One region of the Rhizobium sp. P2_G2 genome, then DNA from elsewhere that is predicted to be linked to it. Evidence: predicted binding sites of a transcription regulator. Region 1 holds the regulator's gene; each other region holds the start of a gene.
The links. Region 1 encodes LexA, which represses DNA repair genes until DNA is damaged. Its sites were predicted from a motif close to TGTTCNNNNTGTGTTCNG; they were not measured.
Positions count from the first base shown of each region.

Region 2: AC1D06_RS29080 (ImuA family protein) is a predicted target of LexA. The motif match lies at 2,168-2,185, and genes of this name have one in related genera.
Region 3: AC1D06_RS03420 (YifB family Mg chelatase-like AAA ATPase) is a predicted target of LexA. The motif match lies at 6,667-6,684, and genes of this name have one in related genera.

Region 1 covers NZ_JBFUFF010000062.1:38,438-41,713, forward strand. The annotation lists gene glmU (bifunctional UDP-N-acetylglucosamine diphosphorylase/glucosamine-1-phosphate N-acetyltransferase GlmU) at 1-1,265, shown strand, start outside; gene lexA (transcriptional repressor LexA) at 1,320-2,039, opposite strand; gene AC1D06_RS29380 (helix-turn-helix domain-containing protein) at 2,372-2,908, opposite strand; partial or broken gene AC1D06_RS29385 (hypothetical protein) at 3,185-3,276, shown strand, end outside.
Region 2 covers NZ_JBFUFF010000061.1:18,880-28,256, reverse strand. The annotation lists gene ku (non-homologous end joining protein Ku) at 227-1,027, opposite strand; gene ku (non-homologous end joining protein Ku) at 1,040-1,921, opposite strand; gene AC1D06_RS29080 (ImuA family protein) at 2,247-3,008, shown strand; gene AC1D06_RS29075 (Y-family DNA polymerase) at 2,923-4,440, shown strand; gene AC1D06_RS29070 (error-prone DNA polymerase) at 4,437-7,700, shown strand; gene AC1D06_RS29065 (hypothetical protein) at 8,132-8,326, shown strand; gene AC1D06_RS29060 (PAS domain-containing protein) at 8,483-9,377, opposite strand, start outside.
Region 3 covers NZ_JBFUFF010000002.1:207,045-216,421, forward strand. The annotation lists gene AC1D06_RS03385 (extracellular solute-binding protein) at 1-732, shown strand, start outside; gene AC1D06_RS03390 (carbohydrate ABC transporter permease) at 854-1,738, shown strand; gene AC1D06_RS03395 (ABC transporter permease subunit) at 1,749-2,663, shown strand; gene ugpC (sn-glycerol-3-phosphate ABC transporter ATP-binding protein UgpC) at 2,677-3,777, shown strand; gene AC1D06_RS03405 (endonuclease/exonuclease/phosphatase family protein) at 3,774-4,760, shown strand; gene gshB (glutathione synthase) at 4,862-5,809, shown strand; gene AC1D06_RS03415 (hypothetical protein) at 5,972-6,205, opposite strand; gene AC1D06_RS03420 (YifB family Mg chelatase-like AAA ATPase) at 6,775-8,307, shown strand; gene AC1D06_RS03425 (hypothetical protein) at 8,322-8,768, shown strand; gene cysK (cysteine synthase A) at 8,765-9,377, opposite strand, start outside.

The sequences.
Region 1 (3,276 bases):
TGCCGATGATCTCGCACGTGATGCTGGCGCTCGGCCGCAGCGGTGCTGACTGCATCGCGCTGGTCGTTGGCCGCGATGCGGAGCCGGTCGTGGCCGCAGCGTCCGGGTCCGGTATCGAGGTCCGCGCCTTTGAACAGGCCGAGCGGCTCGGCACAGGCCACGCTGTGCTGGCGGCGCGCGGCGAAATCGAAAAGGACTACGATCAGATCCTGGTCGCCTATGGCGACGGGCCTCTGATCGAACCCGCACCGCTGATCGAAGCGCTGGAGAAAGTGCGCGCCGGCTATGATGTCGCGGTCGTCGGCTTCGAAACCGACAAACCCACGGGCTATGGACGCCTGCTTACCAAGGACGGCGAGCTCGTCGCCATCCGCGAGGAAAAGGACGCGACAGAGGCCGAGCGGAAGGTCACCTTCTGCAATAGCGGCATCATGGCGATCGATGGCCGCAAGGCTTTGTCGCTGCTGACGAAAATCACCAATAACAATGTCAAGGGCGAGTATTACGTCACCGACATCATCGAAATCCTCCACCGCGAAGGCGGCAGGGCGGCGACGGTCGAAGCGCCGAGCGACATGGTTGCCGGCTGCAACAACCGGGCGGAACTCGCCGAACTCGAAGCGATCTGGCAGAAGAAGCGCCGTCATCAGTTGATGCTCTCGGGCGTGACGATGATCGCGCCGGAAACCGTCTTCCTGTCGCATGACACGCGGATCGGCCGCGACACTGTGATCGAACCGAATGTCTGGTTCGGTCCCGGCGTCACCGTCGATAGTGACGTCGTCATCCACGCCTTCTCGCATATCGAGGGCGCCCATATTGCGCCAGGCGCAAGCGTTGGTCCGTACGCACGGCTGCGGCCTGGCGCAGACCTGGGCGAAAAGGCCAAGGTTGGCAATTTCTGCGAAGTGAAGAATGCCGCGATCGGCGAGGGCGCCAAGGTCAATCATCTGAGCTATATCGGCGATGCCATCATCGGCGCGCGGGCGAATATCGGCGCCGGCACGATCACCTGCAATTATGATGGCTTCAACAAGTTCGAAACCCGGATCGGCGCCGACGCATTCATCGGCTCGAACAGTGCACTTGTCGCACCGGTGACGATCGGGGCAGGGGCGCTGACCGCCTCCGGCAGCGTGATCACCGAGGATGTTCCGGATGGCGCCGCCGGCTTCGGCCGCGCCCGTCAGGTCAACAAGGAGGGCTATGCGATCGCGATCATGGCGCGCAACAAAGCGCTCAAGGAATCAAAGAAGAAGAAATGATATTAAGCCGACGCAGGCGAGGCTGCTCGCCGCGCGTCAACCGATCGCCGCTTGTCAGTGATAGCGGCGGATGAGTCCGACCAGCTTGCCCTGGACCTTGACGCGATCCGGCCCGAAGATGCGAGTTTCGTAAGCCGGATTCGCGGCCTCAAGCGCAATGGAAGCCCCTTTGCGGCGGAAGCGCTTGAGCGTCGCTTCCTCGTCGTCGACGAGCGCTACGACGATGTCGCCCGGGCTCGCCGTGCTGCCGTTGCGGATGATCACCGTGTCGCCATCGAGGATGCCGGCCTCGATCATCGAATCGCCTTTGACCTCGAGCGCATAATGTTCGCCGCTGCCGAGCATGCCGGCCGGGACGGAAATATCGTGGGTGATGTTCTGGATCGCCGAAATCGGCACACCGGCGGCGATGCGGCCCATAACAGGGATTGCCACCGCTTCACCGGAGTTCTCGTTGGCTGCCGGCTTCGGCGCGGGCGCCGGCTGCACCTTGCCGAGCGAGCCTTCGATGACGCTTGGATTGAAACCCTTCTGCGGCGGCTTGATGCTCGGCGAATAGGCCTCGGGCAGCTTGATGACTTCGAGCGCCCGGGCACGGTTGGGAAGCCGGCGAATGAAACCACGCTCCTCCAATGCCGTGATCAACCGGTGGATGCCGGACTTCGAGGCCAAATCGAGCGCATCCTTCATCTCATCGAACGAAGGGGGCACGCCGGACTCCTTCATCCGCTCATGGATGAACAGTAGAAGTTCCTGTTGTTTTCTCGTCAGCATGGACGTCCCCTTGGGAATCGTGAAACAAATCTCGAACAAACACTATATGTTCCATGTATGTTCCGCAAGGGTTTTAAATATGGTTAACGCGTGGAGGCGCGAAAGATATTTCGGAATGGCTGTCAGAGCTATTCTGGAATGAAAATGGCAACGCACCTTTGTTTTCAAAGGATAATTCGCGGAAAAATAGTGTTACCAATCGCCAGATTGAGCAACACCAAATTCTTCATTCCAGGATAAATATTAAGTCATTGTTTTAAATTAGTTTATTGAGCAACTAGCGGAATTGGTGAACGGAGCATTCTGGCGATTGAGCAACAGATTGAGCAACCCTAGATAATACGCTCGTCCTCCCACCACGGCGGAGGCGGAGCATCGAATTCACCTACGGCATACTCGGTGACCAGTGCTTTGTAGATGTCCTGAGGCTTGATCAAACCGGATTTCAGCCATTTGTCCCGAGATGCCTTGATCCGAGTTACGTACTCACCGACCCAAATGTGGATCGTCGCTAGTTGGTCATCCGTCAACCCGCCAGCAAGCCTCCGGTCGGGTTCGGACTTGGAGTTTGCAAGCTCGTGACGCGTTGCGAGCAATGCTAGCCAGAGATCTTCCTTGTCAATCTCAAGGGGTTTGTCAGTAAGACCGTGTCGCCCGACCGTTTTGGGCTCTCCGCTGCCCGACATCAACCAGTCTAGGGAAACTGTACCTCCAGAGAGCATTTCGGATAGGTATTTTGCTGGCACTGACGCCCGGCGCCTCCATGCCGCAATGGTACTTCTTGATACCCCGAGATAGTCGGCAAGCTCTTGATCCTGCTTGAGATTCAATGCCTGCTTTGCTCTCGCGATTATACCGACGACATCCATGGTGCACAAAATGTCACTTTTCTGTTTGACTAGTGACAAAATGTAACTTACATATTGTCACATGACTAATGTGCACAGGGCGATTTGCAATGCAAGTGGCTGAACGATTTGATTATCCCACGGTGCGCGCCGCCTTTATCATTCGCGGTACCTCTTTTTCCCGCTGGTGCTTAGAAAACGGCGTCTCCAGGGCGTGGGCAATCGCGGTCTTGAACGGAGAACAAGACGGTCCCGCCGCGCGCGCTCTGCGCGCAAGAATAGTGGAGGCCGCTTGCTGTGAGCGGGACTAGCAGACACATTCTCTCGTCCGATCTCGCTCGTCTGGCGAGTATCTCGCCTCAGCGCATGCGCCTCATATGCCAAGAGTT
Region 2 (9,377 bases), on a different contig from region 1:
ACGCCTCGATGATCGTAAACTGCCGATGTTCTACTTCGAGTCCGCCGCGTTATGCAGACATGAATCTGATTTGCCCGAGCTTGGCAACAGCAATTCCAGTATATGCAAGATTGTTGGACGATTTAGCATGGCATAGGATCGAGCCATGTTCGTCAAGCGGGTAGAGGGGGATGCGATCGAATACCTTCAAGTTGCAAGTTGGTGGATGGCGAGTGGCCCACGTCCGCTACCCCGCCTTCCGTTCCCTCTCGATGCTCTTCCGCAGCGCATCCATGATATTGACGACCTTGTTCGGAGGCGGTGGCTCCGCCTCCTTCTTCTTGGCGCTCCGTTTGGGCTGCAAAGCTTTCTTTTTCTCGGAGATCAATTGCAGAAGCCGCTCCTGAACGGGGTCTGTGACCATGTCCGGGGTCCACGTGTTCTTCTGCGCCTTGATCAGCTGCGCCACCAACGGGGCGAGGGCAGGGTCGGCGTCTCCTTCGGGAACCGCAGCGTAATACTCCTTGTCGTCGCGGACCTCGTCCCCGAAGCGCAGGGTCCACAGCACCAGTCCCTTGTCTCTTGGTTCGATGATGCAGGCACGTTCGCGGCGGCCAATGACCAGGCGTGACACCCCGACCATACCGCTTCGGCGCATCGCATCACGAATGACCGCGAACGCCTCTTCGCCCACCGGGTCGGAGGGCGTGACATAGTAGGGGGTATCCATCCATATCCAGCCGATTGAGTCTGCGGGCACGAACTTATCGATATCGACGGTGCGCGCGCTCTCCAGCGCAATGTTGTCAAGCTCGTCGTCCTCCAGGAGAACGTATTCGTTTTCGCCGCGCTCGTAGCCCTTGACCTCGTCGTCTTCGTCGACTGGTTGCTCGGTCACCGCATCGACATAGCGGCTGGCAATGCGGTTTCCAGTCACCTTGTTGACAGTATGAAAGCGTACCTTCTCGCTTTCCGACGTCGCGGGGGACAATTCTATCGGACAAGTAACCAACGACAGTTTGAGATATCCTCGCCAATAGGGTCGCATTGTCGGGCCTCCTTAGCTCGCCTTGCGACGGGTGGTCTCGGTGGAGGACGTCGCCTTTCCAGCTGGCTTGGTACGCCGAGGTCCCGCGTTTGCGTTGGCTGCCGTCCTTGACCTCTTCGATGGAGCGGCGACGCCCGCGCTCTGGCGAAGCGCTTCGAGTAGATCGCTGGGCCGGGAGGCGACCGGAGCCTTGCGCTTCGGCACGCTCTTACCCTCGATTTTCGCCCTGACGAGTTCGGCTAAGGCCGATTCATAGCGATCGTGGAACTCACGCGGATCGAACGTACCCGATTTCGTCGTTATGATGTGTTGCGCCAAGTCGAGCATCTCGCCCTGGATCGTCAGATCGGGCACGGCCGCAAAAGCGGCCTTCGCCGATCTGACCTCGTAGTCATAGTTGAGCGTCGTCGCGATAAGACCTCGGTCATGTGCCCTGATGAGCAATGTCCTCGCCCTTCGGAACAGCACCGCCTTGGCGATCGCTGCCGCTTTCGCCGCCTTCAATCCGTCACGGATCGCCATATAGGCGTCGAGTGCCGTACGGTCGGAAGGAGCCAGGAAGTAAGGCTTGTCGAAATAAACGTCGTCAATGCTCGTACAGTCGATGAATGCCTCGACTTTCAGCGTCTTTTCCCCCGCCGGCACTGCCGAGGCGACCTCTTCCGGCGTCAGCGTGATGAACCGCCCATCGTCGATCTCGTAACCCTTGATCTGATCTTCCTTCGGAACCGGCCTTCCGGTTTCGAGGTCTACATATTCGCGCTTGACGCGGTTTCCCGTGGACCGGTTGATCGTCGAAAACGCGATGCGCTCGGACGTCGAGACGGCGGTGTAGAGGGCGACCGGGCATGCGACGCCGCCGAAACTGAGGAAGCCCTTCCATTGTGCCCGCATTTTGCCAACTCCGTCGCTGCCGACTCTCAACTCATCCGAGTCAAGCGAATCACTTCGCGAATCGTTCCGATTCGAAAAACGAATCTTTTTCAGTGCCTTAGCCAGCGCGTTAGCACTACCATCGCGATTCCCCACAAGTTTTTGATTCGGCTTCGAATCCATGGCACGAAAGCCATTACGATTGGAGCGCGCTCAGACGACGTGGGATTTTATTCCTGCTTATCGCTCTTGACTCTCTAATGTTTAGGGAACAGAACACGAACAAAGACACTCCTACGCCGACATGACGTCGACCCCCACACGAACCCAGGAGGTCCCGTGAACGATGGTGCACGCCCGTACATCCCGCATCGTGGAGAGCCTCCGCGAGCAGATCGCTCGGCTCGAGGGCGCAGGAGCACGGCCGGCGGCGGCGTTGCCATTCGGTGTGAGCGGGATTGACGACAGGTTGCCCGGCGGTGGACTTGCATACGGGGCGATCCATGAAGTCGCCGGCGGAGGTGCGGGGACCGTCGATGGCGCGGCCGCGGCGCTCTTCGCCGCCGGGATCGCTGCGCGGACGAAAGGCAAGGTGTTGTGGTGTCTTTCAAGGCCGGACCTCTTCGCCCCGGCCGTAGCGCAGGCGGGACTGCACCCGGAGAGGGTGATCTATTGCGAGGCAGGCCGCGAAGAGGACGTGCTCGCGTCCTTCGAAGAGGGCCTTCGGCACGGAGGCCTCGGCGTGGTCGTCGCCGAAATTGTCCGGTTGCCGATGCCCGTGTCGCGGCGTCTGCACCTTGCCGCGGAAAAGGCTGGCTCAATGGGCATCGCTTTGCGACGCTGGCGTCGGCAGAACGAAGCTTCCGATTACGGGCAACCGACGGCGTCAACGACACGGTGGCGCGTCAGCGTCCTGCCCTCCGAGCCATTGCCAGCGCCGGGTGTGGGGCGACCGCGCTGGTTAGTCGAATTGTTGAGAGTGCGCGCGGGCGAAAGTTGCGAATTCCGCGTCGGAGCATGCGATGGCAAGGGTCGTCTCGATCTATTTTCCGAATCTCTCGATCGACAGGATCAGGCGCGTCATGTCACCGGACGTGCTTCCCGCTGACCGCCCCGTCGTGGTGATCGAGAGAATAGGGTCACGACGCCTCGTCCGCGCCGCAGACGGCATCGCGCGTGCTTTGGGCGTGAGGCCGGGAATGGCGGCGAGCAAGGCGCAAGCATTGGCGGCGAATGTCGTGATGATAGACGACGACCCGGAGGAAGACAGACTTAGCCTCGATCGCCTGGCGCTTTGGCTGCTCAGGAATTACACTCCGATCGTCACGACCGACGGGATCGACGGTTTGGTGATGGACACCGAGGGTGCCGATCATCTCCGCGGCGGTGAACACCTCATGCTGTCGGAGATCGTCAATCGCCTGCGTGGCCGAGGATTGTCGGCAAGGGCCGCCGTCTCGGACACCTGGGGCGCTTCCCACGCGATCGCTCGCGCATCGTCGGAAGAGACGACGGTAGTGCCCTCGGGGTGTGTAAAAGACGCCGTGGTTCGCCTGTCAGTCGCCTCCCTTCGGCTCGATCAGCAGACGGTCAACACGCTGCGCGTTCTTGGAATAGACACAGTCGCGGAACTGGCGGCGCTGCCGCGGGCAAATTTGGCTCTGCGCTTCGGTCCGGAACCCGGCAGGCGATTGGACCAGATGTTCGGCCGAACGGCGGAGCCGATCGAGCCCATTCGGCCGCCTGAGATCGTGGAAGTGCACCATTCATTCGCGGAACCGATCGGAGCGGCAGAGACGATCGCCAAGTATGTCCGTCGCCTCGTTCGGCAGCTATGCCTTGTCCTCGAGACGAAGGCCCTCGGCGTCAAACGCGCCGATCTGCTTGCGACGCGTGTCGACAACAGCGTGCAATCGCTCAGGATCGGCACGGCCAGGCCAGTCCGTGACCAGCCGTGGCTCATTAAACTGCTGTGCGACCGCATAGAACGCATCGATCCAGGGTTTGGGATCGAACGATTGAGCCTTGCTGCTATCGTTGCGGAGCCACTATGGGAGACACAAGAAGCCACCGATCTCATCGATGAGTCGCAGCCGGAAATCGGTCCCCTGGTTGACGTCCTGGGCAACCGCGGCCAGCGCCTCTACCGCCTCGCTCCATTTCCAAGCGATGTTCCCGAGCGGTCGGTTCAGGTCCTGCCGCCGCTCGCCGAGGAAACGGGAGCAGACTGGCCAATCGGATGGCCGAGACCCGCGCGATTGCTGGCGAAGCCGGAAGAGATCGAGGTCTTGGCGTTGCTTCCGGACCATCCGCCGGTCGCGATAACCTGGCGCGGAAAGCGCAGGCACGTTCGCGTCGCTGACGGCCCGGAGCGCATCTTCGGAGAGTGGTGGCGACGCGACCGCGAATACGACGCTGTCCGCGACTACTACATCGTTGAAGACGACAGAGGCGAGCGGCTCTGGATTTTCCGCTCCGGCGACGGCGTCGACGGCGCGACCGGGTCCCGTAAATGGTTCGTACACGGGATATTCGGATGAGATACGCCGAACTCCAGGTCACGACGCACTTCTCGTTCCTGAGGGGTGCCAGCTCCGCCGAGGAACTGTTCGCGACGGCGGAAGCCCTCCGCATCGATGCCCTCGGCGTAGTCGATCGCAACAGCCTTGCTGGCATCGTCCGCGCATGGGAGGCGGCGAAGACGACGGGCGTGCGGCTGGTCGTCGGCTGCAGGCTGGACCTGGCGGACGGCTTCTCACTTCTTGTCTACCCGACTGATCGGCCAGCCTATTCACGGCTCTGCCGACTTCTTTCGCTTGGGAAGGGACGCGGCGGCAAGGGGAACTGCATTCTGGGACTGGACGACGTCGCACTCTATCAGGAGGGCCTGATCGGAGTCTTCGTCCCGGAGGAGGCGGATGAGGAATGCGTCGTAAGGCTTCGGAAGGTCGCCCGGCTGTTCGGAAACAGGTGCTATCTTGCGCTCACATTGCGACGTCGCCCAAACGACCGGGTCCGCCTTCATCATCTTTCGAAAATGGCAAACAGCCTGGCCGTGAAGACCGTCGTGACAAACGATGTCCTTTTCCATGATCCAGGGCGTCGCCAGCTTCAGGATGTTGTGACCTGCATCCGCAACGGATGCACGATCGACAACCTGGGTTTCAGGCGCGAACGCCATGCCGACCGATATTTGAAGACCCCGGAAGAGATGTGGCGTCTGTTCAACGCTTATCCAGAGGCCCTTGAGCGGACGCGCGAGGTCGTTGATCGGTGCCGCTTCGACATGGGCGAACTGGAATACCAATACCCCGAAGAAGCCATCGTACCGGGCCTGACTGCGCAGCAGTCGCTGGAGCGGTTCACCTGGCAGGGCGTTGCCACGAGATATCCGGAAGGGCTGCCCGCCCATGTCGAAAAGACGATCCGCCACGAGTTGTCGTTGATCGAGACAATGAAATACGCCCCGTACTTCCTGACGGTGTTTTCGATCGTCAGGTTCGCCCGCTCGCGGGGCATCCTGTGCCAAGGCCGGGGATCGGCGGCAAACTCCGCCGTTTGCTATGTGCTCGGCATCACCTCGATTGACCCCGAGACCAATGATCTCCTTTTCGAGCGTTTCGTCAGCCAGGAGCGGAATGAGCCGCCTGACATAGACGTGGACTTCGAGCATGAGCGGCGCGAGGAGGTCATCCAATGGATTTATGACACCTATGGCCGCCACAGGGCAGCGCTTTGCTCGGCAGTCGCAAGGTACCGAGCCAAGGGCGCGCTGCGTGACGTCGGCAAAGCTCTGGGCCTGCCCGAGGACATGATCCGCCAGCTATCGGCTGGTGTCTGGGGTTGGAGCAAGGAGGGCATCACAGAGGCTCAGGTCAAGGAAGCGAACCTGACGCTGGCCGATCGACGTCTTCGATTGACCCTGGAACTCGCCCAGCAGTTGCTCGGTGCGCCGCGGCATTTGAGCCAGCATCCCGGTGGATTCGTCCTGACCCAGGACCGGTTAGATGACCTGGTCCCGATCGAACCGGCCGCGATGAGGGACCGCCAGGTCGTCGAATGGGACAAGGATGACGTCGACGCCCTGAAATTCATGAAGATGGACGTGCTCGCCTTGGGAATGCTGACATGCATGGCGAAGTCTTTCGACCTGCTCCGGCAGCACAAGGACGTCGATCTCGACCTGGCCAAAATCGAGCAGGAAGACCCGCCGACCTACCAAATGATCAGACGGGCTGACACCTTGGGCACCTTTCAGATCGAGAGCCGGGCGCAGATGTCGATGTTGCCGCGGCTGGCCCCGAGGACGTTCTACGACCTCGTCATTCAAGTAGCGATCGTACGTCCCGGTCCGATCCAGGGTGACATGGTCCATCCCTATTTACGCCGGCGGCAGGGCCTCGAGGCGGTCGACTACCCGACGCCGGAACTCAAGGCGGTACTTGGCAAGACCTTGGGGGTGCCGCTGTTTCAGGAGTCGGCGATGAAGGTTGCCATGGTCTGCGCCGGCTTCACGGCAGGCCAGGCGGATCAACTGCGGCGGAGCATGGCGACTTTCAAGTTCACCGGCGGCGTCAGCAAATTCAAGACTCCGCTCATCGAAGGGATGGTCAACAAGGGCTACAGCCGCGAATTCGCCGAGAAGACGTTTTCGCAGTTGGAAGGATTTGGGTCGTATGGTTTCCCCGAGAGCCACGCTGCGTCATTCGCGCTCATCGCCTATGCCTCGGCCTACATCAAATGCCATTTCCCGGATGTCTTTTGCGCCGCCTTGCTCAATTCTCAACCCATGGGTTTTTACGCTCCGGCGCAGATCGTTCGCGACGCCCGCGAGCACGGTGTCGAAGTGCGTCCGGTCTGCGTCAACCGCTCGCGATGGGACTGCACGCTTGAGCCAATCGCGAACTCCACGCGGCACGCGGTCCGCCTCGGATTCTCACGCGTCGCCGGACTGGCAGAAATGGACGCCGCGAGGATCGCGGTCGCTCGCGGGGAGGAGCCGTTTGCGTCCGTCGATGACGTCTGGCGACGTTCGGGTGTGCCCGCGGCGAGTTTGGTCAGGCTCGCGGAAGCGGACGCGTTCCGGCCGTCGCTCGGGCTACAGCGCCGCGAAGCGCTCTGGGCGATCAAAGCTTTGCGCGACGAACCGCTCGAACTCTGGACGGCCGCCGCCGAACGCGAGCGCAAAACAGTTCAGGAACTCGACGAGCCGGACGTAACCTTGAAAGCGATGACAGCCGGCAGCGAGGTCGTACAAGACTATAGCCACACTGGTCTCACGCTGCGCGACCACCCGATTTCCTTCCTTCGCCGAGACCTTTCGGCACGAAACATAGTGACATGCCGGGAGGCCATGTCGTCGCGCGACGGACGGTGGTTGATGGCCGCAGGACTCGTGTTGGTCCGGCAGCGGCCCGGCTCCGCGAAGGGCGTCCTGTTCATCACGATCGAGGATGAAACCGGAGTGGCCAACATCGTCGTTTGGCCGAAGGTATTCGAGCGACGCCGGAGCATCGTTCTCTCCGCGCCCTTGCTTGCGATCAATGGCAGAATTCAGCGTGAGGGTCAGGTGGTCCATCTGGTTGCGCAACAGATTTTCGACCTGTCTTCGGATTTGAGCAGTCTCTCCGGACGCGACGCCGAATTCAGGTTGCCGCACGGCAGGGGCGACGAGTTCCACAACGGCAGTCCGGCGCTCGACCCTCGCGATAAACCGAAACCGACGATGCAGGCGCGGGACATATTGGTGCCGGATTTGCACATCGACTCCCTGCGCATCAAAAGCCGCAATTTTCAGTGATTCTTTTCTAACTTGCGCCGCCAATTCGAGCGATCCGATTCACATTTCGCTTTCAAGTTGATGCGATAAATCGCGCCACTCAAACAGGGATATCGATCTCGAATGCGTTCCTCCTTCGCAGCATTCAGCTTGCCGTGGTTCGCCATTGGCTTTCTTGCGCTGTGTTTCTGGTGGCGTTGGTGGTTATTGGGCCCTGTCGCAAAGTTTTCCTGTTAACGCCACTTTGGTGATTTGGCGATGAAAAGACGCTGCGATTTGTTGGAGTGCTGCAGTATGGCGCAGTGCCCGCGCGGCAAAGGATACGGGAACACTGGAGGAGCAGCTCGACGAAGGCCTGGAATCGTCCTTCCCGGCGAGCGATCCCGTTTCCGCCGCTTCCAGCACGATCCCGGGCAGAGGACCTGCCGGACCGAAGACCGACGGTTGAGCCTGTGGGAAAGCGTGATGACGGCCCTGTCAACATACCGGAACTTCGCGATCTCATCGACGTGAAGGTGATGGAAATCATCAAAGGCGCAAAGCATGGCGATTGGGGGCGGGAGGAAGTGCTCCTCGCGATTGAAGATTGCCTTGCTTATCGCTGGCCAAAACGGAGTGATCTTGCCGCAGATATCTCAGATATCTGAAAGCCCGCGACAGGACACCTGAGGCGTTGGGCTTGTCATCGTGATTGCTCCAAGGGGAGTGCCGTGGTCCGCTTCCCGGGCGGCCCAGAGGCCCGGCCGCGCTGAAGCTCCCAAGCTTTTGCAGCGTTGCCCCGCCGGCTCGACGCCGAAACGCCGTCACGCGGCAGTCAATATTTCCCGGACCTTTTGAGCGAGATCATCGATGGCGAAGGGCTTGGTGATCATCTCCATCCCAGGCGCCAGAAAATCGGCGCGTGAGGCCGCCATCGCAGCATATCCGGTGATGAACAATACTTTCAGCGACGGGCGCGCGGCAATGGCCATCTCTGCAAGCTGCCTGCCGTTAAGACCCGGCAATCCCACATCGGAAATCAACAGGTCGATGCGTGCCCGGCCTTCGATGATGGGCAGCGCTTGGCTGCCATCCGTCGCTTCGATGACCCGATATCCAAGTTCCTTGAGCACGTCCGCGACGAGCATGCGAACAGAACTGTCATCTTCGACGACCAGCACCGTCTCGCCTTCGCCGCGCGGTGGACTGACATCCACATTGGCCGTGGCATCCTGGAAGGCCGCTTCATCGAGACTGCCCGGCAAGTAGAGTTTTATCGTGGTTCCGAGGCCGAGCTGGCTATAGATGCGAACATGGCCCCCCGACTGCTGCGCAAAGCCATATATCATCGACAGGCCGAGGCCGGTTCCCTGACCGATTGGCTTGGTGGTGAAAAACGGATCAAAGGCCTTTTCAATTGTCTCTCGCGACATGCCGATGCCGGTGTCGCTGACTGCCAATGTTACGTAGCTGCCGGGTTTGAGGGTTTCGCCCCTGGCCAGATCGCCCTCCGACAGAACGACATTGGCGGTTTCGATGGTTAGCTTGCCTCCGTCCGGCATCGCATCACGCGCATTGATGACGAGGTTGAGAATTGCGCTTTCCAGCTGATTGGCGTCGGTGACCGCCTTCCAGGTATCAGGTGGTGCACTGATCAACAGTTCCACCTGTTCGCCGAGCGTGCGCCGGAACAGATCTTCCATCGAGCCGATCAGCTCG
Region 3 (9,377 bases), on a different contig from region 1:
CACGGCGAACCTGTCGCCACGAACAAGAACGGCTATGAAGGCCTAGATGCCGAGCTGACCATCAACAAGGGCAAGTGGGTCCAGTTCGTCAGGGATCTGAAAGGCTGGTACGACGCCAAGGAAGCGCTCATCAAGTCCAAGGAAACCGGCCAGACTTTCGTCGAAGCCTTCGCTGCCGGTGATTGCCAGGTCATCCTCACCTCTGTCGGCGACCACGGCAATATCGGCCGCACCGCCAAAGCCGGCATGAACTGGGGCACCGCCATGTTGCCCGTCTACAAGGGCACCGAGCGTCACAGCTCGTTCGTCGGCGGCGCATCGCTCTGGGTGCTGAAGGGCCATTCCGACGCCGAATACAAGGCTGCCGCCGCTTTCTTCAACTTCGTCGCCAAACCGGAAGAAGCGCTGACCTGGTCGACCGTCACGGGCTATATCCCGGTGCGTAATTCCGGCTATCAGTACCTGGTCAAGAACCACTTCTACGACAAGGCGCCCTATGCCGGCCGCGAACTCGCCATCAAGAGCCTGACCGCTTCGCCGGCCAACGACAATGCTCCGCATGGCGTCCGCCTCGGCGGCCTGCTGCAGATCCGCCAGGAAATCTCCAACGCCCTGCAGGACATCTTCATCAACAATGCCGATGTCCAGACGTCGCTCGATGGCGCCGCCGATCGCGGCAACCAGATCCTGCGCCGCTTCCAGGCGACCTATAAGGGCGTCCAGCTGCCGTAAGGCCTCGCGCATCCAGGCCCTATCTGGCGCCAGGGCGCCGGATAGGGCTTCACACGATCTCGGGTCCGGATGCGTTTACCGCGTGTTTCGGACCGTCCTTTAACTCCGATTGAAGCGATTCATGGAAAAGCGCGTCACCTTCTCCTCGACGACGATCGGCCTGCTGTTTGCGGCGCCGATGCTCATCCTGATCTTCATCTTCTTCTACTGGCCGGGCTCGCAGGCGCTCTATTGGGCGTTTACGCTGGAACAGCCGTGGGGCGGCGGCAACCGCTGGGTCGGGTTCGATAATTTCAGGCAGTTGCTGAGCGATCCGATCTACTGGAACTCTATCGTTCGCAGCCTGGTCTTCGGCCTGTCGTCGACCGCCATTTCCATGGTGCTGGCACTGACACTGGCGATCCTTACCGACCGCGAACTGCGCGGCCATAAGCTCTACCGCTCGATCTTCATCTGGCCCTATGCGATCGCCGCACCCGCGCTCGGTCTTGCCTTCCGCTTCATCCTGGCGCCCGAGGCCGGCCTGCTGTCGATCATCAACCATATCTGGCCGGACATCTGGAATCCCGCGCTCGACGGCAAGGACGCGATGATCGCCGTCATCGTCACCTTTTCCTGGAAATATATCGGCTACAATTTCATCTTCTTTCTGTCGGCGCTGCAAGGCATTCCCCGCTCGCTGATCGAGGCTGCCGCCATGGACGGCTCCGGGCCGATGCGCCGCATCTGGGATATCCAGCTGCCGCTGCTGACCCCGACATTGTTCTTCCTGCTCGTCATCAACATCACCGAGAGCTTTCAAGACTCGTTCGGCATTGTCGACGTCATGACGCAAGGCGGGCCGGCCCGCGCCACCGAGCTCATGGTCTATAAGATCTATTTCGACGGCTTCAAAGGGCTCGATTATTCGGGTGCGGCGGCGCAATCGATCATCCTGATGCTGCTCGTCATCCTGCTCACCATTTTCCAGTTCCGCTTCATCGAGCGGCGCGTGCACTATAAGTGAGGGCTGGGCCATGGTCGAACGCACGCCGATCTTCAATTTCATCAGCTATCTGCTGCTGGCGCTCGGGCTGGTCATCGCGCTCTTGCCTTTCGCCATCGTCATCATCGCCTCGACACTTGATCTCAAAGCGGTCAACACGGTGCCGATGCCACTGACGCCGGGATCGCATTTCTGGGAGAACGTCCAGACCGCCTGGGTCCGCGCCGATCTCGGCAACAAGCTCCTGCACAGCGTCATCTTCGCTGCGGCTGTCGGGGCCGGCAAAGTGATCCTGTCGGCCATGGCCGCTTTCTCGATCGTCTATTTCCGCTTTCGTGGCCGCATCGTGATCTTCTGGATGATCTTCATTACTCTGATGCTGCCGCTCGAAGTGCGCATCGTTCCGACCTATTCGATCGCCGCCAACGTGCTGGAACCCTTCCAGGCGATCTCTGATATCACCGGCATCAGCTGGCTCGTCGCCCATCTCTTCGGCATCGAAGTCAAGCTGCAATGGGGGCTATTGAACTCCTATACCGGCCTCGTCCTGCCGCTGGTCGCAACGGCGACCGGCACCTTCCTCTATCGCCAATTCTACCTGACGGTCCCGGAAGAGTTGGCCGAAGCCTCGAAAATGGATGGCTCAGGGCCGATCCGGTTCTTCTGGGATATCCTGATGCCACTGTCGCGCTCGAACATGATCGCGCTTTTCACCATCATGTTCGTCTGGGCCTGGAATCAATATCTCTGGCCGCTGCTGATCACCACAGATCCCAAATTCGGCATCGCCGTCACCGAACTCAAGACGCTGATCCCGTCCGAATTCGGCCTGCCGGACTGGAACGTGGCGATGGCTGGCACGCTGATCATCATGTCGCCGCCGCTCATCCTCGTCATCCTGATGCAGCGCTGGTTCGTGCGCGGCCTTATCTCCACCGAAAAGTGAAAGGATTCTGGCCTTGGCACCAATCTCCCTGCGTGGCGTCAAAAAGAGCTACGGCAAGAATGCCGTCGTCCATGGCGTCGATCTCGAAATCCAGTCGGGCGAATTCGTCGTCTTCCTCGGACCGTCCGGCTGCGGCAAGTCGACCCTGCTCAGGATGGTCGCCGGACTGGAGGAAATTTCCGCCGGCGAAATCTCCATTGCCGGCCGCGTGGTCAACAAGCTCGAACCTCGCGAGCGCGGCTGCGCCATGGTGTTCCAGAACTATGCGCTCTATCCGCATATGACGGTGGCCGAGAATATCGGCTACGCATTGAAGGTCGCCGGCGTCTCCAGGGCCGAGCGCACCAAGCGCGTCGCCGACGTGGCCAAGTCGCTCAATCTCGAACCCTTCCTCGACCGTCGCCCGGCGGCACTCTCCGGCGGCCAACGCCAGCGCGTCGCCATGGGTCGTGCGATCGTGCGCGAGCCGGTCGCCTTTCTGTTCGACGAACCGCTTTCCAATCTCGACGCCAAGCTGCGCGTGTCGATGCGCGGCGAGATCAAGCAATTGCAGAAGCGGCTCGGCACGACCGCGATCTACGTCACCCATGACCAGACCGAAGCAATGACGCTGGCCGACCGCCTCGTCGTGCTCAACAAGGGCCTGGTCGAGCAGATCGGCAGCCCGCTGGAAGTCTATCACAAGCCGGCTTCGACCTTTGTCGCGGGCTTCATCGGCTCACCGGCGATGAACCTGGTCAATGCCGAGAATGGCCCTGACGGCATTCGCATCGGTGATCAGTCAGTGCCCGCCAGCGCCGGTGCCCCGAAAGAACCAAAGCTGATCGTCGGCTTCCGTGCCGAGGATGCAAAGGCCTCGCTCGATATCGAAGGCCGGATCGCGTTCCATCTTGATTATGTCGAGGAACTCGGCGCCCAGCGTCTGCTGCATGGCACGGTCGGTGGGCAGCAGATCACGGTCGCCGCCCCCTCGGCCCAGCCGTTCGGCGAGCGCATGGGCCTGACGATCGCGACCGACCATTTTCACTATTTCTCTGCCACTGATGGCAAGCGCATCGCCGGCAGCCCGATCCCGGCGGCGGATATCGCCGCAGTCCAGGCGCAGGTGCAATGATCCGTGCCGCAGTTTCCGCCCTCGATGTGATTTCGCTCGAAGAGCGCGCCCAGCTGGTTGGTCCCAAAACCGTCGAAGCGCATGATGCGATCATGAGCCGGCTCGGCGCGATGGGCACGGTCGAGACCGGCGGATCGCCGTCCCGCACCCTGCCGCTCGCCTTCCCGTTCAACGTCTCCGCCTGGAACCTGGAACGCTGCCTGTTCGTCGAGGATAGCGCCGCGCATGTAGAAAAGAGCGAACCAGCCGTCGTATTGCTGTCCGAGATGGACAATGGCATGGCCCGCACCGCCCAGCGCCATACGACCGCAGATTTGGCGAGCGCGATGCGCATGGCCTATGCCTATGGCGTCGAATTCCTGGAAATGGGCCTCGGCTCGGACACCGAGCGTGGTTTCTGCCGCGACAGCATCAACGAGAAAGGTTTCCACGGCAACGGCCTTGTCTCCTCCGTGCCGATCGAGCAGCCGTTCATGGTCCGCCTCTTGGGCGAGCGTCTGTGGCGCAACGATGCCGATCAGCCACGCATCGGCGAACGCTGCGCCGTCGGCGGCCTGATCTCCACCGAAGCAGGGCCTTTCGTCGCCGTCTCCGTGCATCTCGAAAGCGCCACCACGGCCGCTTATCGCGAGCGGCAGACGAAGGAACTGATTGACGAAATCGAAGCCGCCTTCCCTGCCCTGCCGATCCTCATCGGCGGCGATCTCAACACCGGCAACCACGCCGGCGGCGATTTCGAGGCCGAGGGCCTGTTTCCGATGAGCGCTACGCGTGGCTTCACCCGCCATGGCGGCCCGATCGAACAGATGACGACGCGGCCGAGCCTGATCACCCACTGGCCGGAACGCGCGATGAAGCTTGACTGGTTCCTGTCGCGCGGCCTGATCATCGGCCATTCGGAGATCACGCCTTCGCTCGATGGGACCGGCCGGCCGCTCTCCGACCACGACCACATCACCTGCCGCATCGACGGCTTCGCCTGATCCCAGACTGGCTAGCCAGACCGGCTGGCCGGATGGGCTTGCCAGACCGGCGTGCCCGTCCTACATCATCCGCACGCATTCAGGGGCAGGAGAGCATTCCCATGGCAAAGATCAAGAACGTCGCCGTGCAGATGGACCATGTGTCCTCGATCAACATCACCGGCGATTCCACCTTTGCCATGAGCCTCGAAGCTCAGACCCGCGGCTACAATCTCTTCCACTATACGCCAAGCCGCCTCTCCATGCGCGACGGCAAGATTATCGCCACTGTCGAGCCGATGACGCTGCGCGATGTCAAGGGCGACCACTATACGCTCGGCGCGCCGGAGCGCGTGGATCTGTCGACGATGGATGTGGTGCTGCTCCGCCAGGACCCGCCCTTCGACATGGCCTATATCACGTCGACGCATCTGCTGGAGCGCATCCATCCGAAGACGCTCGTGGTCAATGATCCCAACTGGGTGCGCAATTCGCCGGAAAAGATCTTCGTCACCGAATTCGCCGACCTGATGCCGAAGACGCTGATCACCCGCGATCCCGCGGAGATCGCCGCCTTCCGTGCCGAAATGGGCGACATCATCCTGAAGCCGCTTTACGGCAATGGCGGCGCCGGCGTCTTTCACTCGTCGCGTGACGACCGCAATTTCACCTCACTGCTCGAAATGTTCAACCAAATGTTCCGCGAACCGTTCATCGCCCAGCAATACCTGCCCGACGTCCGCAAAGGCGACAAGCGCATCATCCTGATCGACGGCGAGCCCGCCGGCGCCATCAACCGCGTGCCGTCCGAGACCGACAGCCGCTCCAACATGCATGTCGGCGGCCGGGCTGAAAAGACTGAACTCACCGAACGCGAACAGGAAATCTGCCGCCGCATCGGCCCCGCGCTCCGTGAACGCGGCTTCATCCTCGTAGGCATCGATGTGATCGGGGATTATATGACCGAGATCAACGTGACCTCGCCGACCGGCATCCGCGAAGTGCGGAAATTCGGCGGTGCCGATATTGCGGCATTGTTCTGGGATGCTGTCGAGAGACGGCGGGGTTGAGGGCAATCGCGGCGGTTCCACGGCCGCCTCTGCTGCCGCTTTAAAATTCTCTGCAAACTTGCTGCGCCGGCCTACAATTTTGTTCGCTTGTCGTTCTTTTTTGTCACTTGGCCTGCCGAAATCTGCAAGATCGGAAGCGGCTGTCGCAGCCGTGGTCGGTGATTACTTAGGCAGCATGTTCCGACCTGCGCCCCTGATGGCCAAGCTCGCGTCCGACATGCTTACGAGCAGGCCGGCCGCAATGGCGCTGTCGAGTGCCTTCGTATAGTCGGCCCCCTTGAGCAGGTGTCTCCTCGCATGGCTCTCCACGGCGCTTCTCGTAGCAGTGGGGGACACGCCGTAGCGGCGGTTATAAAAGGCATCCAGAATGATTTGGTGTTGTTCGTTGAATTTCACAATGATTCTCCAATCACAAAATCTCTATCATAAATTGAACTACTTGGATATGGACAAAGTTAAGGGTGTTGACTATGAAGCAAAATGGTATCAAGCCGATTTATAGCAGCCTTGTTCATACCACGCTCCGTTTCCGCCGTTGGCAAATTAGCTGTTCGTCGGGTGGCCGGTGGTGGCAGCGCGCGGTGGACGACTTCCCCGGACGTTGACGAGATGTTCACTCATCTCGTGCCGATTTCTGGCGTTGCATCAAGCACAACAGCATCCATGTCGCTGAAGACGCTCATGCGCCGTCACTATGCGACGGGGCCGGCTGCCATCAAGCCGGCCGAAAACTCAAAGTGCCCGGCAACATTACAATTGCGATGCTGACCTGCCATCGGTAATTTCCCCCAAGGTGGTTTGGTGTCCGCCCTTGGTAAGAACGGTGTTTTAGGCCAGACACCAGCGGGATAGATTTTTGTTCGTTCATTGTTCTTGTTTTATTCCTTGACCTGTGTTTAGCTGCAAGCTGTTGACGTTGACCAGGGAAAGTTGTTTCACGGCAGCATTGAGCAGGGACAGGCCGCATGGTTGGAAGAGTCAGGACGGTTGCATTTCAGGGCATTGAGGGCGTGCCGGTGGATGTGCAGGTGATGTTCGGGCCGGGTAAGATCGCCGTGCAGATCGTCGGACTCCCGGACAAGGCCGTGGCTGAGAGCCGTGAACGGGTGCAGGCCGCCATTCATGCCTCCGGCCTTGCGATGCCGCCGAAAAGGCTGACGGTCAATCTGGCGCCGGCTGATTTGCCCAAAGAGGGTAGTCATTTTGATTTGCCGATTGCGCTGGCGATCATGGCGTCACTTGGCGCGGTGCCGGCTGATGCGTTGGCGGAATTTCTGGTCATCGGCGAGCTCAATCTCGATGGCACGATCGGTCCGGTCGCAGGTGTGCTACCGGCGGCGATCGCGGCCAATGCGATGAACCGGGGCCTGATCTGCCCGCATGAATGCGGACCGGAGGCGGCCTGGGCCGGGCCAGGCTTCAATATCCTAGCTCCGCGCAGCCTGATCGGGCTGGCAAACCATTTCCGCGGCACGCAGGTGTTGACCCGACCCGAGCCTGCGGTCCGCCAGAATCCGGCCAATCTCCCCGATCTCGCCGACATCAAGGGCCAGGAAAGCGCCAAGCGGGCGCTGGAGGTCGCGGCGGCTGGCGGGCATAATCTGTTGATGGTCGGGCCGCCCGGTTCGGGCAAGTCGATGCTGGCGCAGCGTCTGCCCTCGATCCTGCCGCCGCTGACATCAGGCGAATTGCTTGACGTGTCGATGATCCACTCGATCGCCGGCCAGCTTTCCGGCGGCAAGCTGTCGGACCGGCGGCCGTTCCGGGCGCCGCATCATTCCGCCACCATGGCGGCGCTCATCGGTGGTGGAATGAAAGCGCGGCCGGGAGAGGCGTCGCTCGCGCATAATGGCGTGCTTTTCCTCGATGAATTGCCGGAATTCCACCCGCAGGCGCTCGATGCGCTGCGGCAGCCGCTTGAAACCGCCGAATGCGTCATCGCCCGCGCCAACCATCATGTCAGCTACCCCGCCAGGATCCAGCTGATCGCGGCGATGAATCCCTGCCGCTGCGGCATGGCGGGCGAGCCGGGGCATACCTGCCAAAGAGGTCCGCGTTGCGTCAGTGACTATCAGGGCCGGATCTCCGGGCCGCTGCTCGACCGCATCGATATTCGCGTCGACGTGCCGGCCGTCTCGGCCTTCGACCTGATCCGCCCGGCAGCGGCCGAGTCGAGCGCGGTCGTTGCCAAGCGCGTCGCCAATGCGCGGCAATTGCAGCGCGACCGCTTCATCGCCGCCGGCCAGCCGGAGACGGATTGCAATGCCCGGTGCTCGACAATGCTGATCGAAAAGATCGCCGAGCCGGATGCCGGCGGATTGCAGCTGCTGCGCGAAGCAGCCGACCGGATGAAGTTTTCCGCCCGCGGCTATCATCGGATTCTGAAAGTGGCGCGGACGCTCGCCGATCTCGACGGTGCGGCGCATGTCGGCCGCATTCACCTTGCCGAGGCGATTTCATACCGGATTGCTGGTGATCGATTGCTGAGTGCGGCGTGATCGGGGAATGGCCGATGCCGGATTTCATCAGGTTGAGCACGATGTGGGATGCTTGCCCGGGCTCGCCGGAGCCCGAATGCTCCGTTGTGGGGTCGGCGCTAACCCTCCGCTTTCTCCTCGGCCCATGGACGAATGAGGCGGAGCATGACGCGTGGGGAACCTTGACGTTTGCCGGCTGCAGCCGCTGGCGCCTGGGCCGGACGAATGACGAAGGCTGGTATCTCGGGCAGTGCCGCTATAGCGGAGTGGCCCCGGGATGGGGAGAGTTCTACGAAATTACCGGACCTGACGATCGCCGCGACGCGCCGACCGACTGGCGCGCGCTGAAAGGTGGCGGAGACCGACATTTCCTCTACTATTTCAAGGACGAGACCTTCGAGTGCCTCGCATCGGACTGGCGATATGAAGGGGCCAGCATGGGGCCGGCCCAAATCGGTCGTCGTAAAAGCTGGCCGAATTAACCGCCCAATCCATCGAACAGCACGGTCGACAGATAGCGTTCGGCAAACGAGGGAATGATCACGACGATATTCTTGCCGGCATTTTCCTCGCGCTGTCCGACCTTGATCGCCGCCGTCAGTGCCGCGCCGGAGGAAATGCCGACCGGCACGCCTTCGAGTTTTGCCACCAACCGGGCATTGGCGAAGGCGTCGTCGTTGGTGACGGTGATGACTTCGTCATAAACAGATGTGTCGAGGATTGCCGGGGCGAAGCCGGCGCCGATGCCCTGGATCTTGTGCGGGCCGGGATTACCGCCGGAGAGGATCGGCGAATCCGCCGGTTCAACGGCGACCACTTTGATCGACGGTTTTTTTGCCTTCAGCACCTGGCCGGCGCCGGTGATCGTGCCGCCGGTGCCGATGCCGGCAACAAAGATGTCGACCGTACCGTTGGTGTCGTTCCAGATCTCCTCGGCCGTGGTCTTGCGGTGGATTTCCGGATTGGCGGGATTTTCGAACTGTTGCGGGATGATTGCGTCGGGCAGCGTCAACGCCAGTTCCTCGGCCTTGGCGATGGCGCCCTTCATGCCCTTCGAGCCTTCCGTCAGCACCAGCTCGGCGCCGAGCAGC